2 regions of the Ochrobactrum sp. Marseille-Q0166 genome follow, and region 2 is predicted to be linked to the other one. Evidence: predicted binding sites of a transcription regulator. Region 2 holds the regulator's gene; the other holds the start of a gene.
What was found. Region 2 encodes LexA, which represses DNA repair genes until DNA is damaged. Its sites were predicted from a motif close to TGTTCNNNNTGTGTTCNG; they were not measured.
Positions count from the first base shown of each region.

Region 1: a site for LexA is predicted at 3,503-3,520, ahead of ruvC (crossover junction endodeoxyribonuclease RuvC). Genes of this name have one in related genera too.

Region 1 covers NZ_JACJUO010000001.1:725,193-732,704, forward strand. Annotated here, with positions in the region: gene H5024_RS03425 (tetratricopeptide repeat protein) at 1-233, opposite strand, end outside; gene H5024_RS03430 (thiamine phosphate synthase) at 259-924, opposite strand; gene H5024_RS03435 (OpgC family protein) at 1,165-2,355, shown strand; gene H5024_RS03440 (DUF1465 family protein) at 2,845-3,351, shown strand; gene ruvC (crossover junction endodeoxyribonuclease RuvC) at 3,564-4,085, shown strand; gene ruvA (Holliday junction branch migration protein RuvA) at 4,093-4,710, shown strand; gene ruvB (Holliday junction branch migration DNA helicase RuvB) at 4,751-5,794, shown strand; gene H5024_RS03460 (YbgC/FadM family acyl-CoA thioesterase) at 5,797-6,246, shown strand; gene H5024_RS03465 (poly-gamma-glutamate hydrolase family protein) at 6,239-6,868, shown strand; gene tolQ (protein TolQ) at 7,136-7,512, shown strand, end outside.
Region 2 covers NZ_JACJUO010000001.1:1,451,652-1,459,163, reverse strand. Annotated here, with positions in the region: gene trpD (anthranilate phosphoribosyltransferase) at 1-84, shown strand, start outside; gene trpC (indole-3-glycerol phosphate synthase TrpC) at 101-901, shown strand; gene moaC (cyclic pyranopterin monophosphate synthase MoaC) at 905-1,381, shown strand; gene glp (gephyrin-like molybdotransferase Glp) at 1,405-2,619, shown strand; gene lexA (transcriptional repressor LexA) at 2,740-3,462, shown strand; gene H5024_RS06965 (ComEC/Rec2 family competence protein) at 3,518-6,046, opposite strand; gene gltX (glutamate--tRNA ligase) at 6,297-7,512, shown strand, end outside.

The DNA.
Region 1 (7,512 bases), 730 kb from region 2:
GCGCCGAAGGCTTCGTCAGCCGGCTTGTCACCAAATCTGCTGGGATCAATAGCGGGTAAAGCGCTTGTGGATGCCGGTTGCGGCAGCATCTTTGACTTTTCAGTGGGCTTGTCACCTTTGGCATGATGATTTTTTTGCACGCTTGCGGCTTCACCAGCCGTTCCGGCAGCGAAGGCCATCGGAAGAGGTGCCGCGAATATCAGAGTTAAGGCGAGAAGAATTTTGCTCTTCATTGGGGCGTACAAAACCTTGCCGGATTTAATTTTCAAAACGCGGGGCATGTTCATCAAGAAGTCTGTTGGCTTCAGAGACTGCTTTTGCCGGATCATCTGCTTCAAAAACTGCGCGACCAAGGGCGACAAAATCGGCACCCGTCGCGGCTGCCGCTATGACGCTTTCCAATGTATTGCCGGCTTGTGCGACACTTGGAATTTCAACAAGCTCAGACCACCATTCAGCCAGTGACAGATTGCGTGGATGGGCATCTGGCTTATTATCTGCACCGATTTTTCCGAAGAAGACATAATCAGGCTGCAACTCGCCAATCTCCATCGCACTATGGCGATCACGCAGATTGCCCGTGCCGATGATGAATTTTGGTGTGTGCTTTTCGATGGCTTCGGCAAGCTCAGCAGCTTTACCTTCAATGTGAATGCCATCGGCGCCAACACGACCTGCAATGCGTGTATCATTGAGAATTATGGCTGCGGCACCTTTTTCCTGAATGACGGCAACAGCCTTTTGTGCGGAGGCTTGAAAGGCAGCTTCGTCAAGGTCTGTGCCATCAAGAATCACACTTGCCACATCACCACCTGAAAGCGCCGCAGTCAGCAGTTTTGCCAGTGCTTCCCCATTGGCAATGGGTGGTGCAACCAGCAAGAGGCGGCAGCGATCATTGTTTTGTTGTGCAGTTGGCGCGTTCATAAACCAAACCTAGCGAAAAATGTTGATGGAATTCGGGCATAAAGTAAGAGGCGTTGCTTGAACAGCCCTTTTGCATTTCAGCGCACGTGTTGGAGGCGAGGGCAACGCCTGCTGGCATTATGTTATCCACTGGAACGAAAGTTGATTGGAACCAACCGCGTTCTGCCGGAATTAACAGCTATATAGGCGGCATGAAGTTGCTCAGCTATTGCAGAGAAAAACAAACGGCAGGCAGGCGAAATGACGAATGAAACCGCGAAAATAGTGCCCAAAGTCCGCGACACGCGTATTGATGTGTTTCGCGCGCTCGCACTGCTTACGATTTTCATCAATCATGTACCCGGAACGATTTTCGAACATTTCACGCATAAGAATCTGGGCTTCTCGGATTCGGCTGAAGCGTTTGTTCTGATTTCCGGTATGGCGATTGCGCTAGCCTATGGATCGAAGTTCGGTCCCGGTAATCGTTTGGTGTTGACGCTAAAAATGTGGCGCCGTGCCGGTGTGCTTTATACCGCGCACATTATGACGACGCTTGCGACCATCGGTATTTTCGCGTCCGCCGCAATTTTCCTTAAACATCGTGAGCTTCTGACCCAGATTAATATCGGACCGTTGGTTAAGCAGCCGGTTGAAGCGTTACTTGGATTGGTAACGCTTGGCCATCAGCTCGGCTATAACAACATTCTATCAATGTATGCTGTTGTGCTGCTTCTGACGCCGCTCCTACTCCTGCTTGCACGCATCAGTCTGTCGCTGATGGTCGCTGTGTCGGGAACAGTCTGGTTGCTGTCAGGTATTTATCATGTGGCTCCTGTGAATTATCCAACAGAAGGTGTTTGGTTCCTTAACCCGCTGTCTTGGCAGTTCCTGTTTGCGATCGGTATTGCCGGTGTCATGTATGTGCGTCGTGGCGATAAAATTCCTGCACATCCGGCTTTGATTGCTGCAGCTGTTGGTTATCTCGTGCTTTCACTTGCATGGGTGCGTATCCCACTGTGGGGCATTGATGCGTCGATGGGGATGCCTGCGGTTCTGACCGGCTTCGACAAGACGTTTCTTTCTGCTCCGCGTCTGCTGCATGTGCTGGCCATGGCTTATCTGATTGCAGTCGTTCCAACGCTTAACAGCATTGCCCGCACGTCGCCGGATAATCCGCTCGCCATCCTTGGTAAGCATTCGCTTCCTGTCTTTATTGCCGGAACGCTTCTGGCAATGGTTGCGCAGGTTATGAAGCTCGTTAATCCGGGTGGCCTGCCATATGACACATTGCTGATTGCAACCGGTGTCGTGATGCAATTCGCGCTGGCTTATTATCTTGAGTGGTTGCCAACCATTGGCTGGGGCAAGAAGCCTGCAAAACCCGCTGCGGCAGAGGGAGCGAAAGCATCTCTTGGTGCAAACCCCAAACCTGTATTGCAGCAGATGTGACCAGAAGCCGCCTTCAGGCGGCTTTTTGTTTGCGATTTCTTCCACAGGTTTGCCCGGGAATTAACCATTCATTAATCTTAACGGCGTTAAATACTTTACATCCAGTTCGGCTGGATTCTTACCGAGTGGTGAAGCCACTCTGTTTGACGCCTCCCTGTTAAACTCCTGAGAGCCGCCTTTGCGGCTCTTTTTTTATGCTTTTCAGAGAATCGTCCTCTTTCTGGTGGAACCCGCGTCAATACTTTTCACAGTTCATTCAAAACCCCCTGAAAAAATTAACCGAACATTAAACATAATCTTGCGCGACGGTGTATGAAGGTGCAGTTTATAGTGGACTTGCCCGGTCAAGCTGTTCCGTCACAGCTCTCCCCATGGTCGAACAGCGGTCCAATATATTCTTTCGCGCACATTTGACGGTGTGCGAGCAACAAAATGGACGTTTATGCGTTCATATAAGGTGGCAGAGAAGTGATTAGCGAACAGGGACAGATGCCGGGCAATATGATCAGCCTCGCTGAACGCATGGTTTTCTCGGATTCCTTTAAGCCAATTTACAGTGAAGGCATGGATATGGTTGAGGAAGCGGCGAGCTATCTTGACGGCGAGGGCCGTGAAGAAGCACGCAACCTCTCACGCGTTGCTGCTACCCTCTATGCTGCCGAATCAATGCGCCTGACAACGCGCCTTATGCAGATTGCTTCATGGTTGCTGCTGCAGCGTGCAGCTCGCAACGGCGAGATGTCCCGCAAACAAATTGAAGCAGAAAAAGCCAAGGTGCGTCTGGATACGCCATCCGCGGGCGATGTGGCGGCGGGTTGGAACGAGCTGCCACCTGCTTTCATAGATTTGATCGAACGGTCGCTCCGCCTTCAGGCGCGCGTTCGTCGGATGGATCGTAATGTGTATGGTGACGTTGTTTCGCTGCAATCTGCACCACACGGCAATCCGGTGTCTGATCAGATTGTGCTGCTCAAGACAGCTTTCGGCGCTTCCTAAGATTTCGCTTTTGATGGCCTGCAAATGGCTTCTCTTGTGCTTGCCTAGGCTCACGCACCTTTAAGTACACTTCGTACGGTTCACAAAGAGCACTATTTGGGACGCATCCAAACTATAATCCGCGCAGGCGATCTGCATCATCTGATGCATATGTTTCTCTTTTGTTCACATTTATGCTGTCAAGTGAACCCATCTGAGGATAGGGTTCATTTATGAAAGAAACGATTCGCATCATTGGCATTGATCCGGGGCTCCGCCGTACTGGCTGGGGCATTGTCGAATCGCTTGGAAATTCCCTGCACTTTATCGGGTCGGGGACGGTGACGTCCAATGCCGAGATGGATCTCGCGTCACGGCTTTGCCAGTTGCACGAGGGACTTTCCAAGGTTCTGCATGATTTCATGCCGCAGGAAGCGGCGGTCGAGCATACCTTCGTCAACAAGGATGCGACCGCAACGCTCAAGCTTGGTCAGGCGCGTGGCATTGCGCTTCTTGCTCCGGCTCAGGCTGGGCTTGCTGTTGCGGAATACGCGCCCAATGCGGTCAAGAAGGCGGTCATCGGTGTTGGCCATGGCGAAAAGCAACAAATTCATATGATGGTGAAGGTTTTGATGCCGCGTGCAACGTTCGATACGAGCGATGCTGCCGATGCGCTCGCTATTGCCATTTGCCATGCACATCATCGACAAAGCATTGTCAGTGCGCGCAGAATGCAGGCTTTATTAGCAGGATAGGTATCAAATGATCGGCAAGCTCAAGGGCGTGATCGATGAAATTGCTGACGATCATGCCGTGATCGATGTGCATGGCGTTGGCTATGTTGCTTTTTGTTCGGCTCGTACACTTGGTAATCTAGGCGGGGTAGGGGAAGCAGCGGTTCTGTTTATCGAGACCTATGTGCGCGAGGACATGATCCGCCTTTACGGTTTCGGGTCGCAGCTTGAACGCGAATGGTTCCGCCTGTTGCAGAATGTGCAGGGCGTGGGTGCCAAAGTAGCGCTTGCGGTGCTCGGAACACTGACGCCGTCGGAACTCGCCAATGCGATTGCTTTGAGAGACATCGCGATGGTTTCGCGTGCGCCGGGCGTTGGCAAGAAAGTTGCCGAGCGCATCGTCACTGAGTTAAAGAACAAGGCGCCGGCTTTTGCTGGGGAAGCCAGTGGAACCATCGGGCTCAAACAGGAAATCGGCGCGGGCGCTGCTTCAGCACCGGTCAGCGATGCAGTTTCGGCGCTATCCAATCTTGGCTATTCACGCGATCAGGCGGCCAATGCGGTGGCCGCAGCTCTCAAGGAAGCCGGTGAAAGTGCTGATTCTGCCAAGCTCATTCGCCTTGGTTTGAAGGAGCTGTCGCGGTGAGATACTTGTCTGAGATAAGTGTTCATGCGAGAGGACTGGCATGAGTGACCGCAACCCATTGATCAACGCTGACCTGCGCAGTGAAGACGCCGACACAACTTTACGTCCTCAAACGCTGGACGATTTTGTGGGCCAGGCAGCTGCACGCGCCAATCTTAAAGTGTTTATCGAAGCTGCAAAGGTACGCGGCGAAGCACTCGATCATGTACTTTTCGTCGGCCCTCCGGGACTGGGAAAAACCACGCTCGCGCAGATCATGGCCAAGGAGCTTGGTGTCAATTTCCGCTCGACATCTGGTCCGGTGATTGCCAAAGCGGGTGATCTCGCCGCACTTCTGACCAATCTCGAAGATCGCGATGTGTTGTTTATCGACGAGATTCATCGTCTCAGCCCTGCTGTCGAAGAAATACTCTATCCGGCGATGGAAGATTTTCAGCTTGATCTTATCATTGGTGAAGGTCCGGCAGCGCGTTCGGTGAAGATCGATCTTGCAAAATTTACGCTGGTTGCGGCAACGACGCGTCTTGGACTGCTGACGACGCCTTTACGTGATCGCTTCGGTATTCCGACGCGGCTCAATTTCTACACGGTCGAAGAGCTTGAATATATTGTGCGCCGTGGTGCGCGGATCATGCAGATGGGGATTTCGCCGGATGGTGCGCTGGAAGTCGCACGCCGTTCACGTGGGACACCGCGAATTGCGGGACGTCTGTTACGCCGTGTGCGCGATTTTGCGTTGGTGGCCGGTGCCGATGTCATCGACAGCAAGATTGCCGATGAAGCGCTTTCGCGGCTTGAAGTCGATAATCGCGGGTTCGATCAGCTTGACCGCCGCTATCTCGATATGATCGCACGCAATTTTGGCGGAGGCCCTGTGGGTATCGAAACCATTGCAGCCGGTTTGTCTGAACCGCGTGATGCGATTGAAGACATTATTGAACCTTATATGATCCAACAGGGGTTTTTGCAGCGTACACCACGCGGGCGGGTTCTGACCAATCTTGCCTGGCAACATCTGGGGCTTGCTGCGCCCGCTGAGGCCGCGCAGCAATCGCAGTTTGGCCTATTTATGGAAGACGAATAGTTATGGATCATGCGCAGGTTGCGGGCGAACTGAAAAACGGGACACATCATCTCTATGCCCGTATCTATTATGCTGATACGGATTTTTCGGGCTTCGTCTATCACGGTCGCTATCTCGAATTTTATGAGCGTGGCCGCACCGACTTCTTACGCCTTCAGGATGTTCACCATATTGAGCTTGCAGAAGGTTCGCTTGGCGAGGAAATGGTCTGGGTCGTTCGTCGCATGGAAATCGACTACAAGTCGCCTGCAAAAATGGACGATCTAATTCTGATCGAAACACGTGTCAGCGAAATCCGGGGTGCACGCGTGATCATGGCGCAGAAGATCACGTGTGATGGACGATTGCTGTCAGAAGCCAAGGTCGAGGCCGTGATGATTACCAAGCAAGGCCAGCCACGCCGGATACCCGACGAATGGCGTGAAGCTTTTACGAAGGCTGAAGATGAGTGACCGTTTCCACTCTTTTGACGAGCTTTGCGATGTCTATATCGAGGGGACTGATTTTGCGGTTGTAACCCGCTTTGTTGCAGGTTCGGAAATTGTCATCCTCGCCCCGCATGGTGGTACAATCGAATATCAGACGACGGAACTCGCAGATGCAATTGCGGGTGGAAAATATAGTTTTTATTCGTTTATTGGTCTGCTTGATCGCAAGCGGGCAAGAGATCTTCACATAACATCGCACCGTTTTTTTGAAGTGAGGATGGATGATCTGCTTTCCCGTTCCAGATATGCCCTCGCCATTCATGGCCGAAAAGACGTGCAGGACTTGAATGGTATTGGTCAGGTGGACGACAAGGACACGATTTATCTCGGTGGATTGGATACGAGGTTCACTGAGCTTCTTGACGACGAACTGAGAGGTGCAGGATTTTCCACACGTGTGTCCGGTCATGCATTTCCTGCTCGCAATCCCGTCAATCTATGCAATCGCTGTCAGTCGGGCCGGGGCGCCCAGCTTGAACTGCCATTATCGCTTCGCCATGCATTTGCGAATTCCGCGTCAATGACGTCCCAATTTGTTGCTGCAACGCAAAAAGCCATAATTCGTCGCATTGGAAGCAAACAGTAATTCTTTGTGCTTATTGATCATTTGCACATTAAGAGTAACTGAACTTTAACCATAATAATCCATTAATCATGGTGATGGAATCGGTTGAGAGGTTGGTTGTTAAGCAATGCCTTCCTTTCACCAAAATTAACCATGAAAAGCGCTGTGAGGATTTAAAGTTGAAATCCGGTTATGGCGGTGGGGCGTTCGGAAGCGAACGTTTTTCGAATAATTTGCGATGCCGCCCGGTCATGATGCCGGGCGTTTGGATTCGAGGACGGTAGATCGATGGAAAATGTTGCGCTCGCGGCCCCAGCCGCCGATATTACCCTCTGGGGCCTGTTTATGCATGCGGGCTGGGTGGTTAAGCTGGTGATGCTTGGCCTTATAGGTGCATCGGTCTGGACCTGGGCAATCATCGTGGACAAGATTGTTTCTTATGGCCGCGCCCGTCGTGCGATTGATCGATTTGAACAGGCCTTCTGGTCAGGACAATCTTTGGAAGAACTCTACCGCACACTCAATGAGCGACGCACCACGGGCATGGCGTCCATTTTCATTGCTGCGATGCGCGAATGGAAAAAGTCGTTTGAGAAAGGTGCGCGCTCGCCAATTGGCTTGCAGATGCGTATCGACAAGGCGATGGATGTGGCTCTGGCCCGTGA
Region 2 (7,512 bases):
CTTGCGGCACACTCAATCGACAGCGGAGCAGCTTTGGCCGTTCTGCAAAAGGTCATCGCCGTATCAAACGATAATCCGCTCTGACGGAAAGGATCAAACCATGTCCACCGACATTTTGCGGAAAATCGAAGCCTATAAGCGTGACGAGATCGCCGCTGCCAAGGCGCGTCTTCCACTTAACGAAGTGAAGGCACAGGCAAAAGATCAGCCCGCAACACGCGGTTTTCTCAAAGCACTGGAAGCCAAACGCTCCGCCAATAAGTTCGCGCTCATTGCTGAAATCAAGAAGGCAAGCCCTTCCAAGGGTCTTATCCGCCCTGATTTTGATCCGCCAGCGCTGGCCAAGGCTTATGAAGATGGCGGTGCAGCCTGCCTTTCCGTTCTCACGGATACGCCATCTTTTCAGGGCGCACCGGAGTTTATGACAGCAGCACGCAATGCCTGCTCGCTGCCCGCCTTGCGCAAGGATTTCCTCTTCGACACCTATCAGGTCTATGAAGCGCGCAGCTGGGGTGCGGATTGCATTCTCATCATTTTGGCAAGCGTCAACGATGATCTGGCCAAAGCGCTCGAAGAAACCGCTTTTGAACTCGGTATGGATGCCCTCATTGAAGTCCATGACGAAGAAGAAACCGAACGCGCGCTGAAGCTTTCTTCGCGCCTCGTTGGCGTCAACAATCGCAATCTGCGCACATTTGAAGTCGATCTTGCTGTCTCCGAACGCCTCGCAAAGATGGTGCCTTCCGACCATCTTCTGGTCGGCGAAAGCGGCATATTCACCCATGATGATTGCTTGCGCCTTGAGAAGTCGGATATCGGCACATTTCTCATCGGAGAAAGCCTGATGCGCAAGGATGATGTTGCTCAGGCAACTCGCGAACTTCTGACCGGCGAGGTTTAAGTCATGACAGCCAAACTCACCCATATCGACCAGACTGGCGCCGCCCATATGGTCGATGTCGGCGACAAGGCTGAGACTGAGCGCCAGGCAACCGCTGAAGGTGCCGTCAGAATGAAGCCGGAAACTCTGGCACTCATTCTGAAAGGCGATGCCGCCAAAGGCGACGTTATCGGTACGGCCCGTCTGGCTGGTATTATGGCTGCGAAGAAAACCGCCGACCTCATCCCGCTTTGCCACCCATTGATGCTGACAAAGGTCTCGGTGGACATTGAACCGGACCAATCGCTTCCCGGCCTGCGCGTCTTTGCAACTGCGAAGCTGAAAGGCCGCACCGGGGTTGAAATGGAAGCGTTGACTGCCGTATCAGTCACCTGCCTAACCATCTATGACATGGCAAAGGCCGTTGATCGCCACATGGAAATTACCGATATTCGTGTTTCCGCAAAGAGTGGTGGTAAATCAGGCGACTGGAAAACCTAAGTTTTCGCACGAGAGGAAAAAGTATGTCCCTGCTTCCTGTCGATGAAGCCCTTGCACGTATCCTGAGCTTGGCAGAGCCACACGGTTTCGAGCAGGTTCCTTTGACTTCAGCCGGTGGACGTGTTGTTGCGGAACCTGTGAAAGCTCACCTTCTGCAACCTCCCTTTGACTGCTCTGCCATGGATGGCTATGCGCTGATCGCACCTGAAAACATCAGCTATCCGCTTGAACTGACCATAATTGGCGAATCAGCAGCCGGTAAGCGTTTCGACGGGCAGCTGAGCGAAGGTCAGGCGGTCCGCATTTTCACCGGCGCACCAATGCCAGCAGGCGCAGATAGCATCGTTATTCAGGAAGACACGGAACGTTCCGGCGACAGGCTAACAATCCGGCACGGACTCTATAAAGGCCGCCACATTCGTCGCGCGGGCCTCGATTTCGCACCCGGAGATGTGATTCTTCCAAAGAGAAAAGCACTCGACGCCCCGGCACTTTCCCTTGCTGCGGCCAGTGGCAACGCAGCCATTTCCGTTTTCAAACAGCCCCGCATTGCAATATTGGCAACTGGCGACGAACTTGTCCCACCCGGTACAGTTCCCGGCCCTGACCAAATTGTCGCTTCCAACAGCGTCGGCATCGCCGAAATTGTCCGCCGCGCAGGCGGTAAGCCTGAAGATATGGGCATCATCAACGACGACCCCGCAAAGATCGAATCGGCAATCAGCGCAGCGCTCAAAGATGGCGTCGATGTTCTAGTAACGATCGGTGGCGCGTCGGTTGGAGACCGCGATTACGTTCACGGGGCTTTGCAGAATTGCGGCGTCGATCTCGCCTTCTGGAAAATCGCTATGCGCCCGGGAAAACCGTTGATGTATGGCCGCAAGACAGTTTCAGGCAAGACGGTGCATGTCATCGGCTTACCGGGCAATCCGGTTTCAAGCCTCGTCTGTAGTCTGATATTTCTGCGTCCACTGGTGGCGAAGCTATCAGGCATTGATTTAGCTACAGATATTCGCCCCGCGAAATTTGGTCAGCCAATGAGTGCGAACGATCACCGCAGGGACTTTGTTCGTGCGACCGTTGAGAAGGCAATCGACGGAACATTGATTGCCAAGCCATGTCCAGTTCAGGATTCTTCAATGCTTTCTGCTCTTGTGGGCTCCAATGCGCTGTTGATCAGAGAAGAAAATGCACCCGCTGCGGCTATCGGTGATTCTTGCGCGATATTAATGTTGTAACGAACGGTATTAATTCCAAACCTCATTAATCATTTTAAAACCATTGCAGAACAAGACTGGAACATATAGTGTTCGTTCTGGTTTTGTTTTTATTTGATTCTGGTCTGGAGGGTGTAGCGCATGTTAACCCGTAAGCAGCACGAACTTCTGCTGTTCATTCATGAACGTCTTAAAGAGACGGGCATCCCTCCGTCCTTTGACGAAATGAAAGAAGCTCTTGATCTGGCTTCTAAGTCAGGCATTCATCGTCTCATCACGGCCTTGGAAGAACGCGGCTTTATCCGCAGGCTTCCTAATCGGGCGCGCGCGCTGGAGGTGCTTCGTTTACCAGATTCGATAGCACCGGGCTTGAACTCTCAAAAGAAGTTCGCTCCGAGCGTCATCGAAGGAAGCCTCGGCAAAGCTCCCCCTCCTCCGCCGACGCGCCCAACTCCAGTTATTGCGGAGAATGATTCCTCCACAATGGTTTCTGTACCCATGATGGGACGCATAGCTGCCGGTGTGCCGATCTCGGCAATCCAGAATCAGACACACTCACTGAGCCTTCCTCCAGAAATGCTGGGCTCCGGTGAACACTACGCTTTGGAAGTCAAAGGCGATTCGATGATCGACGCCGGTATTTTTGATGGCGACACAGTGATCATTAAGCGCGGTGATACAGCCAATCCGGGTGAAATCGTCGTCGCACTGGTCGATGATGAAGAAGCAACTTTGAAGCGTTTTCGCCGCAAAGGCGCTTCCATTGCCTTGGAAGCAGCGAATCCGGCTTACGAAACCCGCATTTTCGGCCCCGATCGTGTGCGCGTGCAGGGTAAACTAATCGGCCTGATCCGGCGTTACTAGCACTTACAGTTTTAGTATTGGTTGGAAGCAGCGATAGAGGTTTTGTCATTTTAAATCAGAGCGGCTCTGTCGTCTCCTTAAAGTCGGGAGCCGCCTGAAAATCAGAAGATTGATCGTTGCGAGACTTCTTCTGATGTTCGCGATCCGGTAATCCTCGTGCCGCTCTCGAATACAGACGATGCAGGTGCCATGGCCGCGTAGGCGCATCCACTGCGAAGCTGAGACTATCAGAATAGCCAGCTAAGTTTCGTGGTTGGATGACTGCAAAACGATAGATTTTATCGTCTTTGCTGTGATCATGTTTCGCTGATCTGGCTGATGCACTCGCGTCTGATGATAAACGTTTCCCAAGCCTGAGCTCAAGGGTTCCTTTGAGAGCGAGTTCCTGCCGGTCGATCAGTAAAACATCGGAGCGCGGGCAATTGAGGTTTTTGCTTGCTATCGCAAGAACGACAATCTCGCCAATATTGCAGGCAATATCCTTCATCTCCTCTTGCGCAGTATAGGCAAACATTCGCCCGTCTCGTAGAGGAATGGTACAAACTCCCTCTTCGCAGACAAACGCATCATTGGTGGATACCGGCTTCTGCTTTTTTACAATCTGCGGCGGAATAAACGTTTCGATCAGATAGGCAGTCTGCCAGTTTTGACCTGTGAATTTTGGCGGCCTGCTGCGATTTGCGGCAAAATTGCCATCGGGTAGGCGCACGGCTACAAATTTTGCATCCTCGCTAACGAGAATATCCGGCAATGGCGTTCGTATAAAAACGAAAAGACCAGTAATAACAAAGGGTAAAGCCAGCCATCGCAACCATGTCGTGGAAACAACCGCGATAACAAGCGCTACAGTCCAGAGGATAAGCGTGCTTGCAGGCATGACGCCCGGATTGCCGTCAGGAGAAAAGCTAGCAACCAAACTCGCTATATGCCTGACTAATAGGACGCCAAATCCCATAATCTGTAGTGGTAGCCAATCAAGCTGCAATGGCATCAACACCAAGCTCAGCACTGCAAAGGGCATCACAAGGATCGAGATAACCGGCAAGGCCAATACGTTCCCGACCAGGCCTAAGGGTGCGGTATTGTTGAAATGATAGGCGGCAAAGATGCCACTTGCTACACCGGCAACAATCGATGTTGCTCCCGTCGCCACCGCTGGAACGAGCATTTTGGATAGAAACCCACGCGGCACAGCACGCCGATTTTCGCGAGACGTTTGATTGCGTGCTTTCCTGTCACTCCACCAGGCAAATGCAGCGATCAAGCCAGCAGTTGCGGAAAAAGACATTTGAAAGCTTGGCCCAAGAATCTCATGCGGTGAAATTGCGATCATCGCAACAGACGCAATCGCAAGATTGCGCATACTGATGGCAGCACGGTCAGCCAGCAATGCGCAGAGCATCACGACAATCATGACGTAACTGCGCTGTGCCGCAACATCCGCACCCGACATGGCCAGATAGAATGTGCAGCTTAGAAGCGAGAGAAAAGCCGCAAACTTTTTGACCGGATATCGGGCGCTAAACCCCGGCATCAGAGCAAACAGCGATCTCAACGCCATCATCACAACGCCGGCGGCCAGCACCATATGTAGGCCGGAAATCGACAAGATATGCGCCAGACCTGCCTTGCGCAGATCCTCATTCGTTTCTTCGCTGATCCCTGCTCGCTCACCGGCAATAAGCGCTGCGGCAACACTGCCATCCTCACCAGAGAGCACTTCCGCAATACGTTCCGAAACATGCACACGTAGTTGAGCAATGGAACTGGCAATTTTTGCCGTCATGTCGGTTGGTCCTGACACGTCGGCAATCTTTGGTGTTCCGAGAAAGAAGCCATTAGCGCCGATACCGCCGAAATAAGCATGGAAGGCAAAATCGTAATTTCCCGGCCGCACAGGTCCCGAAGGTACCCTCAGGCGCGCAAAGCCGGTTAGGCCGCTACCAATCTTCGTCTTGGCCGGTATATCGCGCGCAGTAATGCGGATGCGTTGCGGTGCGTAGCGAAGCTTCGGCCTCTGCGTTTCAAGCAGATCAAGCGTCACACGCCAGCTGCCATTGTCGCGATATTCGAGACCAGCCACTCGCCCAATAACGCGCGTTGTAACCTCTGAACCCAACAATTGCGTGCTTCGTCGCTCAGTTTCGAATTTCCCGGCTATCATGCCGAGCTGTAGAGCTATGACGAGCGTCAGCAATTGCGATAACAAGAAGCGTTTGCGCACAAAAAAACGCAATATAAAGACCGCTGTCAGGGTCGAAAGAAGCGGCACCCAGTCAGGCTCGAAGGAAAGCGTGAAATAGATAACTGCTCCCACACCCATCATCACGGGAAACAGAAGGAAAAATATCCCGCGCCCTACCTCCCGACTCAGAGCTTGGCTCAGATTTAACCACGCGGCGGCTAATAACGCGCGCGCGCGTTCAGAAGGCCTTAGAACTCGCTTTGGAAGTGCGGCAGGGCGGATTTCTTCGAGAGCGTTCGCACGCCACGGAGCAGGCATCAAAGCACGGGTCAATCCTTCGGGCATGTCTTTGACAAATGCCCGTTCACTGATCTCCTGTGCTTCCCTTGCGCCCGTCATGCCCCCGCCTGACTGCAAAAGTGCTCACCGCTAATCTAAAGAAGAATACCGGATCTTTGCGAAAGGGACGTCAAGCCCTTGCGCACTGTGCTACCTATGCTACATGAACGCCAGCCAAAATCGAGAGGGTTCGCGTCGAGAACCCCGATTGCCTGTAGAATACAATCAAACGGGCGCTATATAGTCTAATTCTGCCTCGCCTTCGGCGTCCTGCCGCAGTCCAACGAGGCTCTGACACAGTGGAGCTGTCATGTCGAAACCGGTCGTCACCCGTTTTGCCCCTTCACCCACGGGTTATCTGCATATTGGCGGAGCTCGAACGGCTCTTTTCAATTGGCTTTATGCAAAGCACACCGGCGGCAAGATGCTGCTGCGCATCGAAGATACAGATCGCGAACGCTCCACCGATGCCGCCACAGCAGCAATTCTGGACGGCCTGAATTGGCTTGGTCTTGATTGGGATGGCGATGCAATTTCCCAATTTGAGCGTGCTCCACGTCACCGTGAAGTGGCCGAAGAACTTGTTGCCAATGGCAAAGCCTATTATTGCTACGCAACGCCGGAGGAGCTTGAGGAAATGCGCGAAAAGGCACGCGCTGAAGGCCGTCCGCCGCGCTATGATGGCCGCTGGCGTGACCGAGACCCTTCCGAGGCACCTGCAGGCGTAAAGCCCGTTATTCGAATCAAGGCTCCGAGAGAAGGTGAAACCCTTGTGCGCGACGCTGTTCAGGGTGATGTTCGCTTCCCGAACAAAGACCTTGATGATTTCATCATCCTGCGTTCCGACGGTACACCGACCTATATGCACGCAGTTGTCGTCGACGACCACGATATGGGCGTCACCCACATTATCCGCGGCGATGACCATCTGACCAACGCTGCGCGGCAGACCGTGATTTATGATGCGATGGGCTGGGAAGTCCCCCAAATGTCGCATATCCCGCTCATTCATGGTGCAGACGGCGCCAAGCTCTCCAAGCGCCACGGCGCGCTGGGCGTTGATGCCTATCGCGCCATGGGATATCTGCCAGAAGCACTTCGCAACTATCTCGTCCGTCTGGGCTGGAGTCATGGCGATGACGAAATCATGTCGACCGAACAAATGATCGAGTGGTTTGACGTCACTGACATCAACAAAGGGGCTGCACGTTTTGATTTCCAGAAGCTCGAAGCGATCAATGGCCTTTACATGCGCGCCAGCGACGACAAGGCTCTCTTTGATGCACTGATCGCCGTATTGCCGGAAATCGAAGGCGGCAAAGAACTGCAAGCTTCCCTTGATGAAAAGGGTCGCGCTCAGCTGCTTACCGCAATGCCCGGTCTTAAAGATCGCGCAAAGACACTGGTTGAACTTGTCGATGGTGCGAAATTCATCTTCGCAAAACGTCCGCTTGCATTTGACGAAAAGGCCGCGTCCCTGCTCAATGACGAAGGTCGCCAAGTTCTGAAAGCTGTCCTTCCACATG